Regions from separate parts of the Streptomyces sp. SP18CS02 genome, predicted to be linked through region 1. Evidence: riboswitches for the same ligand, from Rfam matches in the RefSeq annotation. Region 1 holds a riboswitch; the other holds the start of a gene.
The links. Region 1 has a riboswitch for S-adenosylmethionine ahead of PUR26_RS22185 (aminotransferase class V-fold PLP-dependent enzyme). Riboswitches for the same ligand answer to the same signal wherever they lie in the genome.
Positions count from the first base shown of each region.

Region 1 (9,219 bases):
CGTCACCGGAACGTATGACCTGATCGCCATGGTCCGCGTCGCCCGGCACGACGACCTGGCGGACGTCATCCCGGGCCGGATCAGCAAGATCCCCGGCGTGGAGGGTACGGACACCCACGTCGCGTTCCGTACGTATTCGCAGCACGACCTGGAGGCGGCGTTCGCGATCGGCCTCGACGCCTGACGGCACCGCCGGGGTCCGGGCGGAGCCGCGGGCCCGCCGTCGGCGCGGGAAGCCCGGGGGTTCATGAGGGAGCCCTCATGTTCCCCTCATCCAAGCGGGGGCGCCGGACACCCAGGATGGCCCCATGGCCTTCTCCCTCCGTATGGCGGCCCTCGCCGCCGTCGTCGCCGTCCCGCTCGGCATCGCGGCGACCAGCTACACCCTGACCGATGCTCCGAAGGCACCCGAGGTGCCTCCCGAGATCGAGCTGGAGGCCCCGGAGACCCCCGCGGGTGGCACGGTCACCCCGCGGCCGTCATCCGGTCCGCCCGACGGCACGCGCGGACCGTCCGGCGCCGCCCCCGGCGGCCCAGGCGGCCCAGGCACTCCCCGGCCCCCCGGAAGCGTCTCCCCGCCCCCCGGTGGCCACGGGGGCGCGGCGCCCGCCATGACGCCGTCGGGCCGCCCCGGGACCACGCCGCCCGCCGGGACCCCGGCCGGCACCCCCACCGACGCCGTCGTACCGGGTCCCGGGGCCACCGGGGACGACGACGGGACCGACCGCGGTGACGACACCGGTGACGAGAACTGACCGCGGCGTCTCCGCCCGGGTGCGGATCCTGCTCTGGCTGCTGCTGGTGATGGCCGTGGCGCTGATGGCGGTGGCCATGACGACCCGCTCGATCCTGCTGCGCGACGTCGACCACCGGATCGGCCGGCTGCTGACCCAGGAGACCCGCGAGTTCGCCAACTTCGTCGAGCAGGGCGTGGACCCGGACACCGGAACCCGTTTCACCGAACCGCGCAGGCTCCTCCAGGTCTTCCTGCAACGCCAGTACTCCGACCCCGACGAGGAGCTCCTCGGTCTCACCCGGACGGCCGGACCGGCGCCCGCGGTGCTGCGCCAGCCCCGCGACATCGCCGAGGGCGTCGCCCTGCACCGGGACCGCGAGGCGCTCGCCCGGATCTTCGCCTCCGACGCCCGCTCCGGGACGCTGGACCGGCCGCGGGGCGAGGTGCGCTGGGCCAAGGTGCCGGTCCGCGCGGCCGGCGACACCCCGCCGGGCGCGTTCGTCGTCGCCTTCCACGCCGACGGCGAACAGGCGATCGCCGCCGAGGCGTTCCGCACCCAGCTCGCCATCTCCGGTGTGGCGCTGCTGATGACGACCGGCATCGGCTGGGCCGTCGCGGGCCGCATCCTGGCCCCCGTACGCCTGGTCCGGACGACCGCGGAGCAGCTCACCGAGCAGGACCTGACCCGGCGCATCCCGGTCCGGGGCCGGGACGACATTGCCGCGCTGGCCGAGACGTTCAACGCCATGCTCGACCGGCTGGAGCGGGCGTTCGCCGGGCAGCGCCGGTTCGCCGACGACGCCGGCCACGAGCTGCGCACCCCCATCACCATCGTGCGCGGGCACCTGGAGGTGATGGGCGACGACCCGGCCGAGCAGCGCGAGACCGTCCGGCTGGTCACCGACGAACTCGACCGGATGAGCCGGATCGTCGAGGACCTGCTGCTGCTCGCCAAGGCGGGACGCCCCGACTTCGTCGCCCCCGAGCCGGTCCAGCTCGGCGAGCTGACCGCGGACGTGTTCGTGAAGGCGCGCGCGCTCGGCGAGCGCGAGTGGATCCTGGACGGCGTCGCCGACCGCGAGGTCCTGCTCGACCCGCAGCGCATCACCCAGGCCATGGTGCAGCTCGCCCAGAACGCCGTCCAGCACACCGTCCCGGGCCAGCGGATGCGGATCGGCTCCCAGGAGGCGGAGGGCCGCGTCGAGCTGTACGTGGCCGACAGCGGTCCCGGTGTGGAACCGGCGGACGCCGAGGTCATCTTCGAACGGTTCCGGCGCGGCACGAACCGGCGCGGGCGCACCGGCGGCGCCGGGCTCGGCCTGTCCATCGTGAAGGCGATCGCCGAGGGCCACCGGGGCGGCCGGGTCGAACTGCGCCCCACCGAGGGCGGCGGGGCCACTTTCGTACTCGTACTGGAGGAGGACCGGTGAACCGCATTCTGATCGCCGAGGACGAGGAGCGCATCGCCTCCTTCGTGGAGAAGGGGCTGCGCGCCAACGCCTACACGACCACGGTCGCCGCCGACGGCGACACGGCCCTGGACCACGCCGTCACGGGCGGCTTCGACCTGATGGTGCTGGACATCGGGCTGCCCGGCCGGGACGGCTTCACCGTGCTGCGGGAGCTGCGGGAGGCGCGGGCGACGCTGCCGGTGATCGTGCTGACCGCCCTCGACTCGGTGCGGGACACGGTGGCCGGCCTGGAGGGCGGCGCCGACGACTGGATGACCAAGCCGTTCCGTTTCGAGGAGCTGCTGGCACGGGTACGGCTGCGGCTGCGCACCGCCGCCCGCGCGCCCGAGGTGACGGTGCTGCGCAGCGGCGACCTCGGCCTCGACCTGCGCACCCGGCGGGCCCGCGCCGGGGACCGGACGGTCGACCTGACGGCCCGCGAGTTCATGCTGCTCGACATGTTCCTGCGCCACCCGGGCCAGGTGCTGTCGCGGGAGCAGATCCTCTCCCACGTCTGGGGGTACGACTTCGATCCCGGCTCCAACATCGTGGACGTGTACGTCCGGGCGCTGCGCAGGAAGCTCGGCGCCCAGCGGCTGGAGACCGTACGGGGGATGGGCTACCGCATGCCGTAGTCCCGTTCCGGCGTGAACATCTCTTCACGGAGCGCTCATCGAGGACTCACGGCACGTCACCAGACTCGCTTCCGTGGCCCTCTCCTTCCCCCGGGCGGTGTGGTTCTGCGCCGCGCTCGGATTCTGCGCGCTGCTGACGGTGCCGTCCTGCTTCCCCGGCCTCGGCGGTGACGCGCGTGTCACCCTCGCCGTCTTCACCCTGGCCACCGTCGCCTGGACCGCCCTGCCCGTCGACGACACCTACGTCGCCCTGGGGGCCGGGCTCGCGCTGACGGCGTCCGGGGTGATCAGCAGCGAGACGTTGTTCGCCACCCTCGGCGACGAGACGGTGTGGCTGCTGATCTGCGCGTTCGTCCTGGCGGCCGCGATCACCCGGACCGGGCTCGCGGGGCGGGCGGCGGCCTTCCTGGTCGACGGCGCCCGCACGGTGCGCCAGTTGGCGCACCTGACCACCGCCGCGCTCGTCGTCACCTCCTTCGCCGTACCCGCCACCTCGGGCCGGGCGGCCCTCGCGCTCCCCGTCTTCCTCGCCCTGGCCAAGGTGCTCGCGGACCGCACCCGGCTGGTGGTGATGCTGGCGCTGCTCTTCCCCACCGTCGTCCTGCTCTCCGCCGTCGCCACCCTGATCGGCGCCGGCGCGCACCTGATCACCGTCGGCGTGCTGTGGGAGCAGACCGGCGAGCGGCTCGGGTTCGTGGAGTGGCTGCTGCTGGGGCTGCCGCTCGCGGTGGTCTCCTCGCACCTGGCCGCCGAGGCGGTCCTGCTCACCGCCACCGAACGGACCGACCGGCGCGGCCCGGTCGTCATCACGCCCGAGCAGCTCCAGGAGCACTCCCCCACCCCGGTCACCGGTCCGCTCTCCACGGCGGAGGCGCGCTGCGCGCTGCTGCTGGCGACCGTGGTGGCGCTGTGGTGCAGCGAGCCGCTGCACCGCGTCCCGCCCGCGATGGTCGCGCTGATCGGCGCGGTCGTGGCCGCCACTCCCGCGCTCGGCACCGTGCGGCTCAAGGACGGGCTCAGGACGGTTCCCTGGCCCCTGCTGCTCTTCATGGCCACGACGATGGCGATGGGCGTGGCCCTGGCCGATTCGGGCGCGGCCCGGTGGCTCGTGGCCTGGCTGCCGGCGGACCTGCCGCCCTGGGCGTTCCTCACCGCCGTCGTACTGGTCAGCACGGCCGCCCATCTCGTCCTCCAGTCCCGCTCGGCCCGCTCCTCGGTCCTCGTCCCGCTGGTGGTGGCGGCCTCGGCGGCCGCCGGGGTCAACCCGGTGGCCGCCGCCCTCGCCTCCACGGCCGCGGCCGGCTTCTGCCACACCCTGCCCGCCTCGGCCAAGCCGGTGGCGCTCTTCGCCGACCTCCCCGACGGCGTCCCCACCTACACCCCGCGCGACCTGCTGCGGCTCTCGGCCGTTCTCGCCCCGCTCACGGCGGCCGTGGTCCTGCTCTTCGCCCTCACCGTCTGGCCGCTGCTCGGCGTGCCCGTACTCCTGGAGACCCAGCCATGACCTATCGCATCGCCGTCGCCCCCGGCGGCTTCAAGGAGTCCCTCTCCGCCCCCCAGGCCGCCGAGGCCATCGCCGAGGGGGTGCTGCGCGTCCTGCCCGGCGCCCGGCTCGACCTGATCCCGCTGGTCGACGGCGGCGAGGGCACGGCCGAGGCGCTGGCCGCCGCGACGGGCGGCCGGCTCGTGGCGCGCACCGCCACCGGGCCACTGGGCACACCCGTGGCCACGCACTTCGCGCTGCTCGGCGACGGCTCCGGTACCGCGGTCGTCGAGATGGCGGCCGTCGCCGGACTGCGGCTGGTGCCGCCGGGCCGCCGGGCCCCGGGCGGCACCACCACGTACGGCGTCGGCGAACTGGTCCTCGCCGCCCTGGACACCGGTGCCCGCCGCGTCCTCGTCGGCTGCGGCGACTCCGGTACGTCGGACGGGGGCGCGGGCGCGCTCCAGGCGCTCGGCGCCCGGCTCCTGGACCGCGCGGGCGACGAACTGCCGCACGGCGGGGCGGCCTTGCGCGAGCTGTCCGTCATCGACCCCGGCGGCCTCGATCCCCGGCTGGCGGAGACCGAACTGCTGGTGGCGTGCAACCCCTACAACGTGCTGTGCGGCCGGTCCGGCGTCGCCCGGGTCTTCGGCCCCCAGAAGGGCGCCACACCGGCCCAGGTCGAGGAGCTGTCGGCAGCCCTCGAACACTGGGCGGCCGCCCTGGCCGAGGCGTTCGGCCCGGCCGTCGACCTGCGCACCGCGCCCGGCACCGGGGCGTCCGGGGGTCTGGGCGCGGGCCTCGCGGCGGTGGGCGCGCGGCTGCTGCCCCGCTTCGATGTGCTCCTGGACGGGCTGGACCTCGACGCCCGCCTCTCCCGCGCCGACCTGGTGATCACGGGAGAGGGCGCACTGGACGCCCAGACGCCCCGCGGCAAGATCCCCTCCGAGGTCGCACGCCGCGCCCGCGAGGCCGGCGTCCCGGTCCTCGCCCTGGCGGGCACGGTGGCCGACGGCGCCCGGGAGGCGGGCCTGGACGCCTACGAGTCGATCACGCCCGGCCCCGTACCCCTGCGGGAGGCTCTGGAGCGCGCGGCCGAGTTGCTCACCGACGCGGCCGAACGGGCCCTGCGCACCGTCCTGCTCGGCACCCGGCTCAGGCCCCGCCGGCCGGACCTGGCCGGCCTCGCGTGCCCGGGCACCCCCGGCCGCTGCGTCGCCGCGGGCCGCCGGCTCCCCCACGGCCCCGCGGGAACGAAGGGCGGCGCGCACACCGCGGCGCCCGCCCGGTCCGCTCCCCCGCCGGCCGGGGCATCGGCCCTCCGGTCGCTCGCCCGGAGGTGGTGACGGCGGTGGTGGTGACGGCGGGTGGTGGTGACGGCGGCGGCCGCGAGGACCGCCGCCCAGGGCCATCGGGCTCAGCCGCGGTCGGGAACGCAACGCCCTTCCTCGGTACGGTAGTTCCACTTCGCGCCCTCACGGACGAGCTCCTTCACCGCCCGGACGAATCGCCGCACGTGCTCGTCCGGAGTGCCCGCACCGAAGCTGACCCGGATGGCGTTCAAGGAGCGCTCGCCCGGGTCGCCCTCCGGCGCGCCGCACTCGCCCGGGTCCTGCGGGTCGCTGCCCAGCAGGGTCCGCACCAGCGGGTGGGCGCAGAACAGTCCGTCGCGCACACCGATCCCGTACTCGGCCGAGAGCGCCGCCGCGAAGTGCGAGCTGTTCCAGCCCTCGACGACGAAGGAGATGACACCGACCCGCGGGGCGTCGTCGCCGAAGAGCGACAGCACCTTCACCTCGGGCACCTCGGCGAGACCCTTACGGACCGTCTCCACCAGGTGCTGCTCACGGGCCACCAGGTTCTCGAAGCCGGCCTCGGTGAGCGCCTTGCAGGCCGAGGCGATGGAGTAGACGCCGATGACGTTCGGCGAACCGGCCTCGTGGCGCGCGGCGGTGGTGTGCCACTGCACGTCCACTCCCCCGTCCTCACGCCGTGCGACCTGGCGGGAGGCGCCTCCGCCGGCCAGGTACGGCTCGGCGTCCTGGAGCCAGTCGGACCGTCCGGCGAGGACGCCCGAGCCGAAGGGCGCGTACAGCTTGTGCCCGGAGAAGGCGACCCAGTCCACGTCCAGGTCCCGCACGGAGACGGGGTGGTGCGGCGCCAGCTGCGCCGCGTCCAGCACGATCCGGGCACCGTGCGCGTGCGCCGCGGCGGCCAGTTCGCGCACCGGCCACAGCTCACCGGTCACGTTCGACGCACCTGTCACACACACCAGGGCCGGGGCATCCGCTCCCGACGCGGTGGCCCGCTCGGCGAGCGCCCGCTCCAGCGTCCCGACGGCCTCCGCGGGCGTCCGGGGCGCGTTCAGGTAGGTCACCCGTGCGTCCCTCCAGGGCAGCAACGAGGCGTGGTGCTCGGTCTCGAAGACGAAGACCTGGCAGTCGGCCGGGAGGACGGCGGCGAGCAGGTTCAGCGAGTCGGTCGTCGAACGGGTGAAGACGACCTGGTCGTCCGGGCGGCAGTCGAGGAACTCCGCCACGACCGCGCGGCTGTTCTCGAAGAGGTCCGTCGACAGCTGGGAGAGGTACCCGGCGCCCCGGTGGACGCTGCCGTAGTACGGGGCGTAGGCGGCGACGTCGTCCCACACCCGCTGCAGGGCCGGCGCGCTGGCGGCGTAGTCGAGGGCGGCGTAGGCGACCTCGCCACCGGTGACCAGCGGCACGGTGACATCGCGGCCCAGCACGGGCAGCGGGGCCGCACAGCAGGGCTCGGCGGCCGGCTCCGCGGGGTGCCCGGCCGGGGCGGACCCGGTGGCGGCCGGCTCGGCGACGGGGGGCGCGAGGGTGGCGGTCTCGGCGGTGGGGGCGGCGGCGTTCGGGCATGCGGACATGGCGGTATCTCCCGGCAGGACAAGGCGGAATGGCTTCAAACCCGTGGGACGGCCCGAAGGGGCGTCCGGCGTACGGGGGTTGCCTCAGCACGCGGCGTCACCGCGTGGAGGGGTGTGCTGAAGAAGGGGGCGTAGCCGCCCTATCGCATTCGCTTGCTCACGAGACTGCTCCCTTGAGGACCAGGACCCCAGGGTGTAGCAGGGGTCCGCGCTTGCCGCAGACCTCGCTGCCTACGGCCTGGTCTTCACCCGGGGCACCCCGCCACGGACGGAGGGTTGCCGGACAGCGGGCCGGGGCCGTAGTCGCTGTCACTCATGACCTTGAACAGCATCCTGCCATACGTCTCGGCATGCGCAAGGCGCAGTCCACACTTCGGACTGCGCCGTGCGTCACACCGTCGCGATCCCGCGCCCGGACACCGGCGGGCACCCGCGCGGGCCCGCCGGGTGCCTCACGTGTTGCTGGCCGTGACCCACCGCTCCAGCGCCGCGCGCGCCGCACCGGAGTCGATGGACTCGGCCGCCCGTGCGAGGGCCGCCCGGATCTGGTCCGTCAGCGGCGCGTCCGTCGGCTCCAGGGCCACGAGCGCCGCCGCCGAGTTGAGCAGCACCGCGTCGCGTACGGGGCCGGTCTCTCCGCCCAGGAGACGGCGGGCGACATCCGCGTTGTACGACGCGTCCGCGCCCCGCAGGGCCTCCACGGGCACCAGGTCGATCCCCACGTCACGCGGGTCGAACGCCTGCTCGTGGACCGCTCCGTCCCGTACCACCCACACACGTGAGGTGGCGGTGGTCGTCAGCTCGTCAAGCCCGTCGTCACCCCGGAACACCAGGGCGGACGAGCCCCGTTCGGCGAGGACTCCGGCCATGATCGGCGCCATCCGGGCGTCGGCCACGCCGGTCGCCTGGGCGCGTACCCGCGCCGGATTGGTGAGCGGCCCCAGGAAGTTGAAGGTCGTGCGGATGCCGAGCTCCTTGCGGGCCGCCGCGACGTGGCGCAGCGCCGGGTGGAACTTCACCGCGAAGCAGAAGGTGATGCCGGCCTCCTGCGCGACCTCGGCGACCCGCTTGGGCGTGAGGTCCAGATTGACGCCCAGCTTCTCCAGTACGTCCGAGGAGCCGGACGCGGAGGACGCCGCCCGGTTGCCGTGCTTGACGACCTTGGCGCCGGTACCGGCGACGACGATGGCCGACATGGTGGAGATGTTGACGGTCTTGGCGCCGTCGCCGCCCGTGCCGACGATGTCGACCGAGGGCCCGGGGACCTCGATGAGGTTGGCGTGCTCGTACATGGTCCGCACGAGACCGGAGATCTCCTCGACCGTCTCGCCCTTCGCCCGCAGCGCGACGACGAAGCCGGCGATCTGGGCGTTGGTCGCCTCGCCGCGCAGGATGCGGTCCATCGCCCAGGCCGTCGCCTCGGCGCTCTGGTCACGTCCGTACAGCAGCGAGTCGAGGACCTCGGGCCAGGAACGGCCCGCCGCGCGATTGCCTCCAGCGGGGTTCACAGCGCTCATGGTCGCTCCTGGTCTTCCGTATCTCCATGGACGTTCACCACCCTATCGATCCCCGGGTACGGCAAAGAGCCCCGTCCGGCGAATGGACGGGGCTCTTGCCGTGGCGACCTTACAGGTCAGGGATCAGTGGTGGCCGTGGCCGCTGGTGATCTCCTGGTGCTCCTCGGCGGTCGGCTTGGGAACCTGGTTGCCCTCGCCGAAGTACGCCTTGCTCAGCTTCGCGCGGAGCTTCTGCCCACGCGAGATCTTGCGCTCGACACCGTTCTCGTCGACCGACGGGCCGATCTCGGCCGGCTCGTACTGCTCGTGCGCGGTGAGCGAGTACAGCTTGGCCTGGCTGAGCGGCTCGTGGACCTCGACGAACTCACCGTGCGGCAGTCGCTTGATGATGCCGGTCTCACGGCCGTGCAGCACCTTGTCGCGGTCACGACGCTGCAGACCCAGGCAGATCCGCTTGGTGACGATGAACGCGATGACCGGTCCGAGGAAGTAGAAGATCCGGACGAA
Region 1 covers NZ_JAQYXC010000289.1:403,029-412,247, forward strand. Annotated here, with positions in the region: gene PUR26_RS22155 (Lrp/AsnC family transcriptional regulator) at 1-184, shown strand, start outside; gene PUR26_RS22160 (hypothetical protein) at 309-755, shown strand; gene PUR26_RS22165 (sensor histidine kinase) at 805-2,166, shown strand; gene PUR26_RS22170 (response regulator transcription factor) at 2,163-2,822, shown strand; gene PUR26_RS22175 (SLC13 family permease) at 2,896-4,326, shown strand; gene PUR26_RS22180 (glycerate kinase family protein) at 4,323-5,651, shown strand; gene PUR26_RS22185 (aminotransferase class V-fold PLP-dependent enzyme) at 5,723-7,195, opposite strand; SAM riboswitch class IV at 7,399-7,516, opposite strand; gene trpD (anthranilate phosphoribosyltransferase) at 7,648-8,712, opposite strand; gene qcrB (cytochrome bc1 complex cytochrome b subunit) at 8,836-9,219, opposite strand, start outside.

Region 2 (9,219 bases), on a different contig from region 1:
GATTCGTGGGGCTGTTCAGCATGCTGGGCGACAAGGTCGGTTCGACCGCGATCGGCCCGTCGGGCTGGGCGCTCTTCCCGCTCCTGGCCGGTGACCGGGGCCTGGACGGCACGACGGTCGCGATCTACGCGGGCGGGCTGCTGACCGGGTACGTCATGGGCTTCCTGGCCACGTACTTCTTCGGCTTCGGCAGGCGTCTGCTCCTCGACTTCGACGTGGACCCGGCCGAGGGGGCGACGCCCCCCGCCACCCCGGCCGACGGAGGCCCGGCCGACGGGGGCCCGGCCAAGGAGCCCGCCACCGTGTAGCCCCCGCGTCGGCCCCCGGCCGCACCCAACCCCTGCGCGCGGGGGGCGAGCAGGGGCGGGAAGTCGGTGGGCAGTCGGTGGGGAGCCGTGGGGGCCGGGGGGCGGCCCGGGGGGGGGACTCAGCCCACGCCGAGCTGCCGCATCAGGGAGATGACGTCGAAGTGGAACCAGCCTTCCTGGATCTTCCCGTCATGGCACCGGAAGACGGTGGTGCCGGTCATGGTGCACTGCCTGCCCGTGGGTGCCCGTCCCATGAAGTCACCCTGGTGGGTACCGGTCCAGGTCCACAGGGTGCACACGTCGTCGCCCTCGCAGATCTGCCGGTCGATGTCGAAGCGGAAGTCGAAGGCGTCGCGCCATCCACTGACGTCACCGCGTATGACGTGGCTTCCGACCGTGACGTCCTCCTCCTTCATGATGTCGTGATCGCGGTAGTCGGCCGCGAACACCTCGTCGATCAGGCCGAGGTTGCCCTCCTGCGCTATCTCGCCGAAGAACCGGCGGGCGAGCTCCTTGTTGAGCTGCTCGTCCCGGACCACTTCGAGGTCGGTGAAGGTGGGTTCGGCGTCGCAGAGGGCGACCATCTCCTGGAAGATCCGGCCCGTCTCCGGCAGCCGGGAGTTCCGCATGGCCTCCTCGTACGAGGGGAACTCGACGATCTCGACGTAGTGGCTGTCGTCCGACCGGTCCTTGCCGATCACGCTGTGGGTGGCGGTCCGCTTGCCCTTGGTCTGTTCGACCCACTGGTCCATGAGCCGGTTCATGTCGTCGAACCGCTCGGTCTTACAGTCGATGAGCTGCACGAATGTCATGACGTCTCCCGATGTGGGCGGATATGTTCATCCTAGGCTCATGGTTCTGGGCAGGCGCCCCGCCGGTCGAGCTCCCACACCCGCACCCGCAGGACCTCTCCGGGCGGTGCCGTGCTCAGCACAGGGACCGGGCCGTCCCACTCCCGTCCGCCGCCGGGCGGGCGCAGCCGCCGACGCCCCCCATGACCCGGCCGACGCGCCCGTCCCGCGCCTCGACCGCGTACCCGTCGCCGCCCGTCACCGGCGGGCCTCGTGGAGGACGGCGACGATCCGCATCGCCATGTCCAGGTTGCACCGCCCCAGGTCCACCAACGGACAGGCCACGTCGCTCGCGGCCGTCACCGGGTCCACGCGCAGGGACGGCAGGATCACGCCCGCCTCGCCCAGCGCTCCGCGCAGCCGGGCCACCACTTCCTCGGCCGCCCGCAGCCGATCCGTCGATCGCATCGCCATGACCTGGCACCTCCACTCTCCGTGTCCGGGATCCCTGCACAGAGTGGTCGATCAAGGGCCGGCCTGAACAGTGGCAACGGCTCAACAACCCCATCGGTGCACACGGGAGTTGACACGTGGCCGGACCCGAGGAGCTCGATCCGTCCTCCTCCCCGAGGGCGCTGCCCGGCGCGGAACCGCGTCACGCCAGCGAAAACGCGGGCCCCGGCCGGGAAGCGCCGGGCCGGCCGCTCTTCGTCAGCGGCTCGTTCATCGGTCAACCGGAGGCGGGAACTCGCCGCATGGGGAACGGCGCAGATGGCCCCCGAGCTCAAGCTCCGGGGCCTGCGCGTGCTTCCCGGCAGGCGCTTGGGCGTCGAAACGCCCGAGGGCGGCACCCCTCGAAGAAGGGGTGCCGCCCTCGGAACGTGAAGGACGTGTCCGATCCGGGAGGATCAGAAGTCCATGTCACCGCCCGGCATGCCACCCGGGGCGGCCGCGCCGGCCTTCTCGGGCTTGTCGGCGATGACGGCCTCGGTGGTGAGGAACAGCGCCGCGATGGAGGCCGCGTTCTGCAGGGCAGAGCGGGTCACCTTCGCGGGGTCGAGGATGCCCTCGGCGATCATGTCGACGTACTCGCCGGTCGCGGCGTTCAGACCGTGACCGATCGGAAGGTTGCGCACCTTCTCGACGACGACGCCGCCCTCGAGGCCACCGTTGACGGCGATCTGCTTCAGCGGGGCCTCCAGCGCCAGCTTCACGGCGGCGGCACCGGTGGCCTCGTCACCCTCGAGCTCAAGCTTCTCGAAGACCGAGGAAGCCTGGAGCAGGGCCACGCCACCACCGGCGACGATGCCCTCCTCGACGGCGGCCTTGGCGTTGCGCACCGCGTCCTCGATGCGGTGCTTGCGCTCCTTGAGCTCGACCTCGGTGGCGGCACCGGCCTTGATGACGGCCACGCCGCCGGCCAGCTTCGCCAGACGCTCCTGGAGCTTCTCGCGGTCGTAGTCCGAGTCGCTGTTCTCGATCTCGGCACGGATCTGGTTGACGCGGCCCTGGACCTGCTCGCTGTCACCGGAGCCGTCGACGATGGTCGTCTCGTCCTTGGTGATGACGACCTTGCGGGCGCGGCCCAGGAGGTCGAGGGTGGCGTTCTCGAGCTTGAGACCGACCTCCTCGGAGATGACCGTGCCACCGGTGAGGATGGCGATGTCGTTCAGCATGGCCTTGCGGCGGTCGCCGAAGCCCGGGGCCTTGACGGCGACGGACTTGAAGGTGCCGCGGATCTTGTTGACGACCAGGGTCGACAGGGCCTCGCCCTCGACGTCCTCGGCGATGATCAGCAGCGGCTTGCCCGACTGCATGACCTTCTCCAGCAGCGGAAGGAGGTCCTTCACGTTGCTGATCTTCGAGTTGACGATGAGGATGTACGGGTCGTCGAGCGACGCCTCCATACGCTCCATGTCGGTGGCGAAGTACGCCGAGATGTAGCCCTTGTCGAAGCGCATACCCTCGGTGAGCTCCAGCTCCAGACCGAAGGTCTGGGACTCCTCGACGGTGATGACGCCTTCCTTGCCGACCTTGTCCATGGCCTCGGCGATGAGCTCGCCGATCTGGGTGTCGGCGGCGGAGATGGAGGCCGTGGAAGCGATCTGCTCCTTGGTCTCGACATCCTTCGCCTGCTCCAGCAGCGCACCGGAGACGGCCTCGACGGCCTTCTCGATGCCGCGCTTGAGGGCCATCGGGTTGGCGCCGGCGGCGACGTTGCGCAGACCCTCGCGGACGAGCGCCTGGGCGAGGACGGTCGCGGTGGTCGTACCGTCACCGGCGACGTCGTCCGTCTTCTTGGCGACTTCCTTGACCAGCTCGGCGCCGATCTTCTCGTACGGGTCCTCGAGCTCGATCTCCTTGGCGATGGAAACACCATCGTTGGTGATCGTGGGGGCGCCCCACTTCTTCTCGAGGACGACGTTGCGACCCTTGGGGCCCAGGGTCACCTTGACGGCGTCGGCGAGCTGGTTCATGCCGCGCTCGAGGCCGCGCCGTGCCTCCTCGTCGAACGCGATGATCTTGGCCATGTGAAGTGGTCCTCCCGGACAGGGGTGGAAAAGCCGGACCGCGCTGGTGCCCGCGACGGACGGCCTGCACGCCTGTGGTTCCTTGCCCCACCGGCCTGCGAGCCTCACCGACCCGGTCCTTCGGTGGCACTCTCACTGTCAGAGTGCTAACGCAATGATTAGCACTCGACCCCTGCGAGTGCAAGCGCCCACCGGGTATCGGACAGCCGGATCCGGGCAGACGCGCCAGGGCGCTCACGGGCAGGCGCGGGCGGCGCCGTCACGGGCCCCCGCGGGGGCGTACGGGACCCCGGCGCGGGGCGCGGGCATACGCGAGGGGCCCGTATCCCTCCTCGGATACGAGCCCCTCGGCGCTGCTGAGTCGATGGTCGATCGAACGCGCGGCACTCAGCCGGCGGCGAGCTTGACCATGTCCGCCTGCGGACCCTTCTGGCCCTGCGAGATCTCGAACTCGACCCGCTGACCTTCTTCAAGGGTGCGGTACCCGTCCATCTGGATCGCGCTGTAGTGGACGAAAACATCCGCACCACCGTCGACCGCGATGAAGCCGTACCCCTTCTCCGCGTTGAACCACTTGACGGTGCCCTGAGCCATGCCTAACTCCCCTATTACTGGCCCTTGCGCAGGACCGCACTTCGCGGACCCTGGGTCAGACCTCGCCCCCCGATGAATCCCTGGACCCGGAGGCCCGTAAGAACCCAGGAGACGTGCGCCGGAACGCGTCGACCGCGGCTGAATGTATCTGCCCAACTGCCCTCTGCAACAGGTCAATCGGACGAGAAATCCGAGCGCCCGTGAACGGAAATATCGGCGAATTGAGCGGAATCCGGGGCAAGTCGGGCCCGACAAAGCACGCATTCGGCGCATTGCACATGGACACTTTGGCTGCTTCTTGATGGGGCGCGGCGCATTCTCATATGCGCGGGGCACCTGCAGCGGCGGGGACTTCCCCAACTCTACCGCGCTCAACCCTGCAAATTGCCCCCTCCGCTTTCCGGTGCGGAGGGGGCAACAGTTGTGCGGGTGAAAAGGTGGGCGGTCAGCAGCCGCCCGCCACGGCGGGAATGATCGAAACGCCCACGCCGTCGGGCGTGGCGGTCTCCAGACCCTGTTCGAACCGCACGTCGTCGTCGTTGACGTAGACGTTGACGAAGCGGCGCAGCTTGCCCTGGTCGTCCAGGACGCGGGCGGCGATGCCCGGGTGGTTGGCCTCCAGCGACGCGATGACCTCGGAGAGGGTTCCGCCCTCGGCCGACACCTCGGCCTGGCCGCCCGTGTACGTGCGGAGGATGGTGGGGATGCGGACGTTGACGCTCACAGGTTTCTCCTCAGGGTTTCAGCGGGCCAGGCCGGCGTCGCGGAACGCGTCCAGGCTGGGGCGGATGGTCGCGGTCGGGCCGGTGGTCGGGGCCACGGCGTCGAGGGTCTTCAGGCCGTCACCGGTGTTCAGGACGACGGTGGTGAGCGTGGGGTCGAGGAGGCCGGCCTCGATCAGCTTCCTGGTCACACCCACCGTCACGCCGCCCGCGGTCTCGGCGAAGATGCCCTCGGTGCGGGCCAGCAGCTTGATCGCGTCCACGACCTGCTCGTCGTCGACGTCCTCGACCGCGCCGCCGGTGCGGCGGGCGATGTCCAGCACGTAGGGGCCGTCGGCCGGGTTGCCGATGGCGAGCGACTTGGCGATGGTGTCCGGCTTCTGGGGCCGTACGACGTCGTGGCCCGCCTTGAAGGCGGTGGAGACCGGGGAGCAGCCCTCGGCCTGGGCGCCGAAGATCTTGTACGGCCTGTCCTCGACGAGGCCCAGCCTGATGAGCTCCTGGAGACCCTTGTCGATCTTCGTGAGCTGGGAGCCGGAGGCGATCGGGATGACCAGCTGGTCGGGCAGCCGCCAGCCGAGCTGCTCGCAGATCTCGTACGCGAGGGTCTTGGAGCCCTCCGCGTAGTACGGGCGCAGGTTGACGTTGACGAAGCCCCAGCCCTCGCCCAGCGGGTCGCCGATGAGCTCGGAGCAGAAGCGGTTCACGTCGTCGTAGTTGCCCTCGATGCCGACGAGCTCGCCGCCGTAGACCGCGGCCATGACGACCTTGCCCTGCTCCAGGTCGTGCGGGATGAACACGCAGGAGCGGAAGCCCGCCCGGGCGGCGGCGGCGCCGACCGCGCCGGCCAGGTTGCCGGTGGAGGAGCACGAGAGGGTGGTGAAGCCGAAGGCGCGGGCGGCCTCCAGGGCCTGCGCGACGACGCGGTCCTTGAAGGAGTGCGTCGGGTTGCCGGAGTCGTCCTTGACGAACAGCTTTCCGGGGGCCACGCCGAGTTCGCGGGCGAGGTTGTCGGCCTTGACGAGCTTGGTCCAGCCGGGGTTCAGGTTGGGCTTGTCCGTCACGTCGGCGGGGACGGGCAGCAGCGGTGCGTATCGCCAGATGTTGGCGGGGCCCGCCTCGATCCGCTCGCGAAGGGCCTCCGGGTCACCGGTCGGCAGGTCGTAGGCGATTTCCAGCGGCCCGAAACACAGTTCACAGGCGAAGATCGGGCCGAGGGGGAAACGCTCACCGCATTCCCGACAGGAAAGCGCGGCGGCCGGACCGAGGTCGACGGTCTTGGGGGTGGCAACAGTCTGTACAGCCATGGAGGCGAGGCCCTTTCTCCTCATCTTCCTCATGGCGCATCTCGCCATGAGACGGATTTGGCACCTTCCCTAGCCGGGGCCTCGCGGAATTCCACGCGTGCGCGGTGCACCACCGGGATGGTGACCGGGACGGGTGGGCGAGTGCCGACTGGAGGGTTGCCGGGGCTTCAACGGGCCGTTTCCCTCTGCCCCTCTGGATGAGCGGTATTCGATTGTGTGGCGCGGGCCCCCGACATGCGACGGTCATCCGCGTTGTTCAAGACTGTAACCGAACACACCGGGCGGTTGAGATGGTCGTCCGACCCGCGAGATGGAGATCACGTGCTGGATGAGGTGGAGCGCTGGCTGCCCCGGCGGTCCTGGTCCGTGTCCGACCGGCCGCTCGGGATGCTGCTCGCGGCGAAGCGCTCGACGCGGGTCAGCGTGGTGCTGCCCGCGCTGAACGAGGAGGCGACGGTCGGGGAGATCGTCACCGTGATCCGCCGTGAGCTGATGTCGGCCGAGGTGCCTCTCGTCGACGAGCTGGTGGTGATCGACTCGGGCTCCACCGACCGTACGGCGGAGGTGGCCGCGGCCGCCGGGGCGCGGGTGGTGGCGCGGGACGCGATACTCCCCCGCATACCGGCCGTGCCGGGCAAGGGCGAGGTGCTGTGGCGCTCGCTGCTGGTGACCGGCGGGGACGTGGTGTGCTTCGTCGACGCGGACCTGCGGGAGTTCTCGGCGGACTTCGTGACGGGGATCGTGGGGCCGCTGCTGACCGACCCGTCGGTGGAGTTCGTGAAGGCGATGTACGAGCGGCCGCTGGGGGACGCGCCCGGTCAGGGCGGGCGGGTGACCGAGCTGGTGGCCAGGCCGCTGCTGAACCTGCACTGGCCGCAGCTCGCCGGGTTCGTCCAGCCGCTGGGCGGCGAGTACGCGGCGCGGCGCTCGCTGCTGGAGCGGCTGCCCTTCCCGGTCGGCTACGGCGTGGAGCTGGGCCTGCTGGTCGACGCGCTGCACACGGTCGGGCTGGACGCGCTGGCGCAGGTGGACGTGGGGGTGCGGCTGCACCGCCATCAGGACGACCGGGCGCTGGGCCGGATGGCGGCGGCGATCTACCGGACGGCCCAGCTGCGGCTGTCGCGGGGCCATCTGGTGCGGCCCCGGCTGACCCAGTTCGACCGGGGCGACGACGGTTTCGTACCGCGTACGCACCCGGTGGACACGGAGGAGCGGCCGCCGATGGCCGGGATCGCGGAGTACGCGCGCCGCCGCGTGGCGTGACCGGCCGCACGTTTGAGCGTTTCCGCTTCGGGCTAGGTTCGGCTACATGGTCTCCGAGGAGCGTCACGAACACGAAGCAGCCCGGATCCTGGTCGCCTCGAACCGCGGACCGGTGAGCTACGTCCCGCGCGAGGACGGCACGCTCGACGCCCGCAGGGGCGGGGGCGGGCTGGTGTCGGGACTGTCGGCGATCGGGCCGGACGCCGGTGCGCTGTGGGTGTGCGCCGCGCTGGGCGACGGCGACCGGCAGGCGGTGCGCGACGGCATCGCCGAGCCCGGGGTGCGCATGCTCGACATCGACGCCGGCGTGCACGCCGACGCGTACAACGGCATCGCGAACTCGGTGCTGTGGTTCGTCCACCACATGCTGTACCAGACACCGCTGGAGCCGGTCTTCGACGCGGAGTTCCGGCGGCAGTGGGGCGCCTACCGGACGTACAACCGGGCGTTCGCGGAGGCGCTGGCGGCGGAGGCGGCGCCCGGGGCCGCGGTGCTGATCCAGGACTACCACCTGGCGCTGGCACCGGGGATGCTCCGCGAGCTCCGCCCCGACCTGCGGATCGGCCACTTCTCGCACACCCCGTGGGCGCCCGCCGACTACTTCCGCATGCTGCCGGACGACATCGCCGAGGAGCTGCTCCTGGGGATGCTGGGCGCGGACCGGCTGGGGTTCCTGACCCAGCGGTGGGCGGACGCGTTCGCCGCGTGCTGCGGGCAGCTGGTGGGCGGTACGGGCACGACGCGGATCGGGGTGCACGGGCTGGGCGCCGACGCGGACTTCCTGCGGGAGCGCGCGCACCGGCCGGACGTGGACGAGCGGATGGCGGCGCTGCGCGAGCAGATCGGCGAGGGCCGCAGGACGATCGTGCGGGTGGACCGCACGGAGCTGTCGAAGAACATCGTGCGGGGGCTGCTGGCGTACCGGACGCTGCTGGAGGAGCACCCCGAGTGGCGCGAGCGGGTCGTGCACCTCGCCTTCGCGTACCCCTCGCGGCAGGACCTGGAGGTCTACCGGACGTACACCGAGGAGGTCTCGCGGGTCGCCGGGGAGATCAACGCGACGTACGGGACCGAGGGCTGGACTCCGGTCGTGCTGCATGTGAAGGACGACTTCGCGCGCTCGCTCGCCGCGTACCGGCTGGCCGACGTGGCGCTGGTCAACCCGATCCGGGACGGTATGAACCTGGTCGCCAAGGAGGTGCCGGTCGTCTCCGAACGGGGCTGTGCGCTGGTGCTGTCGCGGGAGGCGGGCGCCTACGCGGAGCTGCGGGACAGCGCGGTGACGGTGAACCCGTTCGACGTGACGGGCACGGCGGCGGCGCTGCACGAGGCCCTGACGATGCCGGACCACGAGCGGGCGGAGCGCACCAAGCACCTCGCGGCGGCGGCGACCGCCCTGCCGCCGGAGCGCTGGTTCCTGGACCAGCTGGAGGCGTTGCTCGCCACGGCGGAGTGAGGCGTTCCCCTTCCCGTCCCCGGGCGGCCGCGTAAGCGGCGGCGTCCGGGGCAGCCGGGTGCGGGAAGGGAGAATTGGTCATGAACCTGGCATACGGCTTACCGGACTCGTCCACCGAGTGGTTCTGGTTCCTGGGCGCGCTGGCGCTCTACGTGGGCGTGGGCCTGCTGCTGGACTACGCGATGTACCGGCGGCGGGGCGCCCGGAACCCCGCCAGGAAGGCGCTGGGCGGTCTGACGGACATGGA
Region 2 covers NZ_JAQYXC010000294.1:127,107-136,325, reverse strand. Annotated here, with positions in the region: gene PUR26_RS24975 (PTS transporter subunit EIIC) at 1-308, shown strand, start outside; gene PUR26_RS24970 (ester cyclase) at 428-1,120, opposite strand; gene PUR26_RS24965 (hypothetical protein) at 1,358-1,573, opposite strand; partial or broken gene PUR26_RS24960 (transcriptional regulator) at 1,690-1,857, shown strand; gene groL (chaperonin GroEL) at 2,008-3,630, opposite strand; gene PUR26_RS24950 (cold-shock protein) at 4,018-4,224, opposite strand; gene PUR26_RS24945 (MoaD/ThiS family protein) at 4,670-4,948, opposite strand; gene thrC (threonine synthase) at 4,967-6,277, opposite strand; SAM riboswitch class I at 6,271-6,457, opposite strand; gene PUR26_RS24935 (glucosyl-3-phosphoglycerate synthase) at 6,575-7,516, shown strand; gene PUR26_RS24930 (alpha,alpha-trehalose-phosphate synthase (UDP-forming)) at 7,563-8,972, shown strand; gene PUR26_RS24925 (hypothetical protein) at 9,053-9,219, shown strand, end outside.
Region 2: another riboswitch for S-adenosylmethionine. It lies ahead of thrC (threonine synthase); the one in region 1 lies ahead of PUR26_RS22185 (aminotransferase class V-fold PLP-dependent enzyme).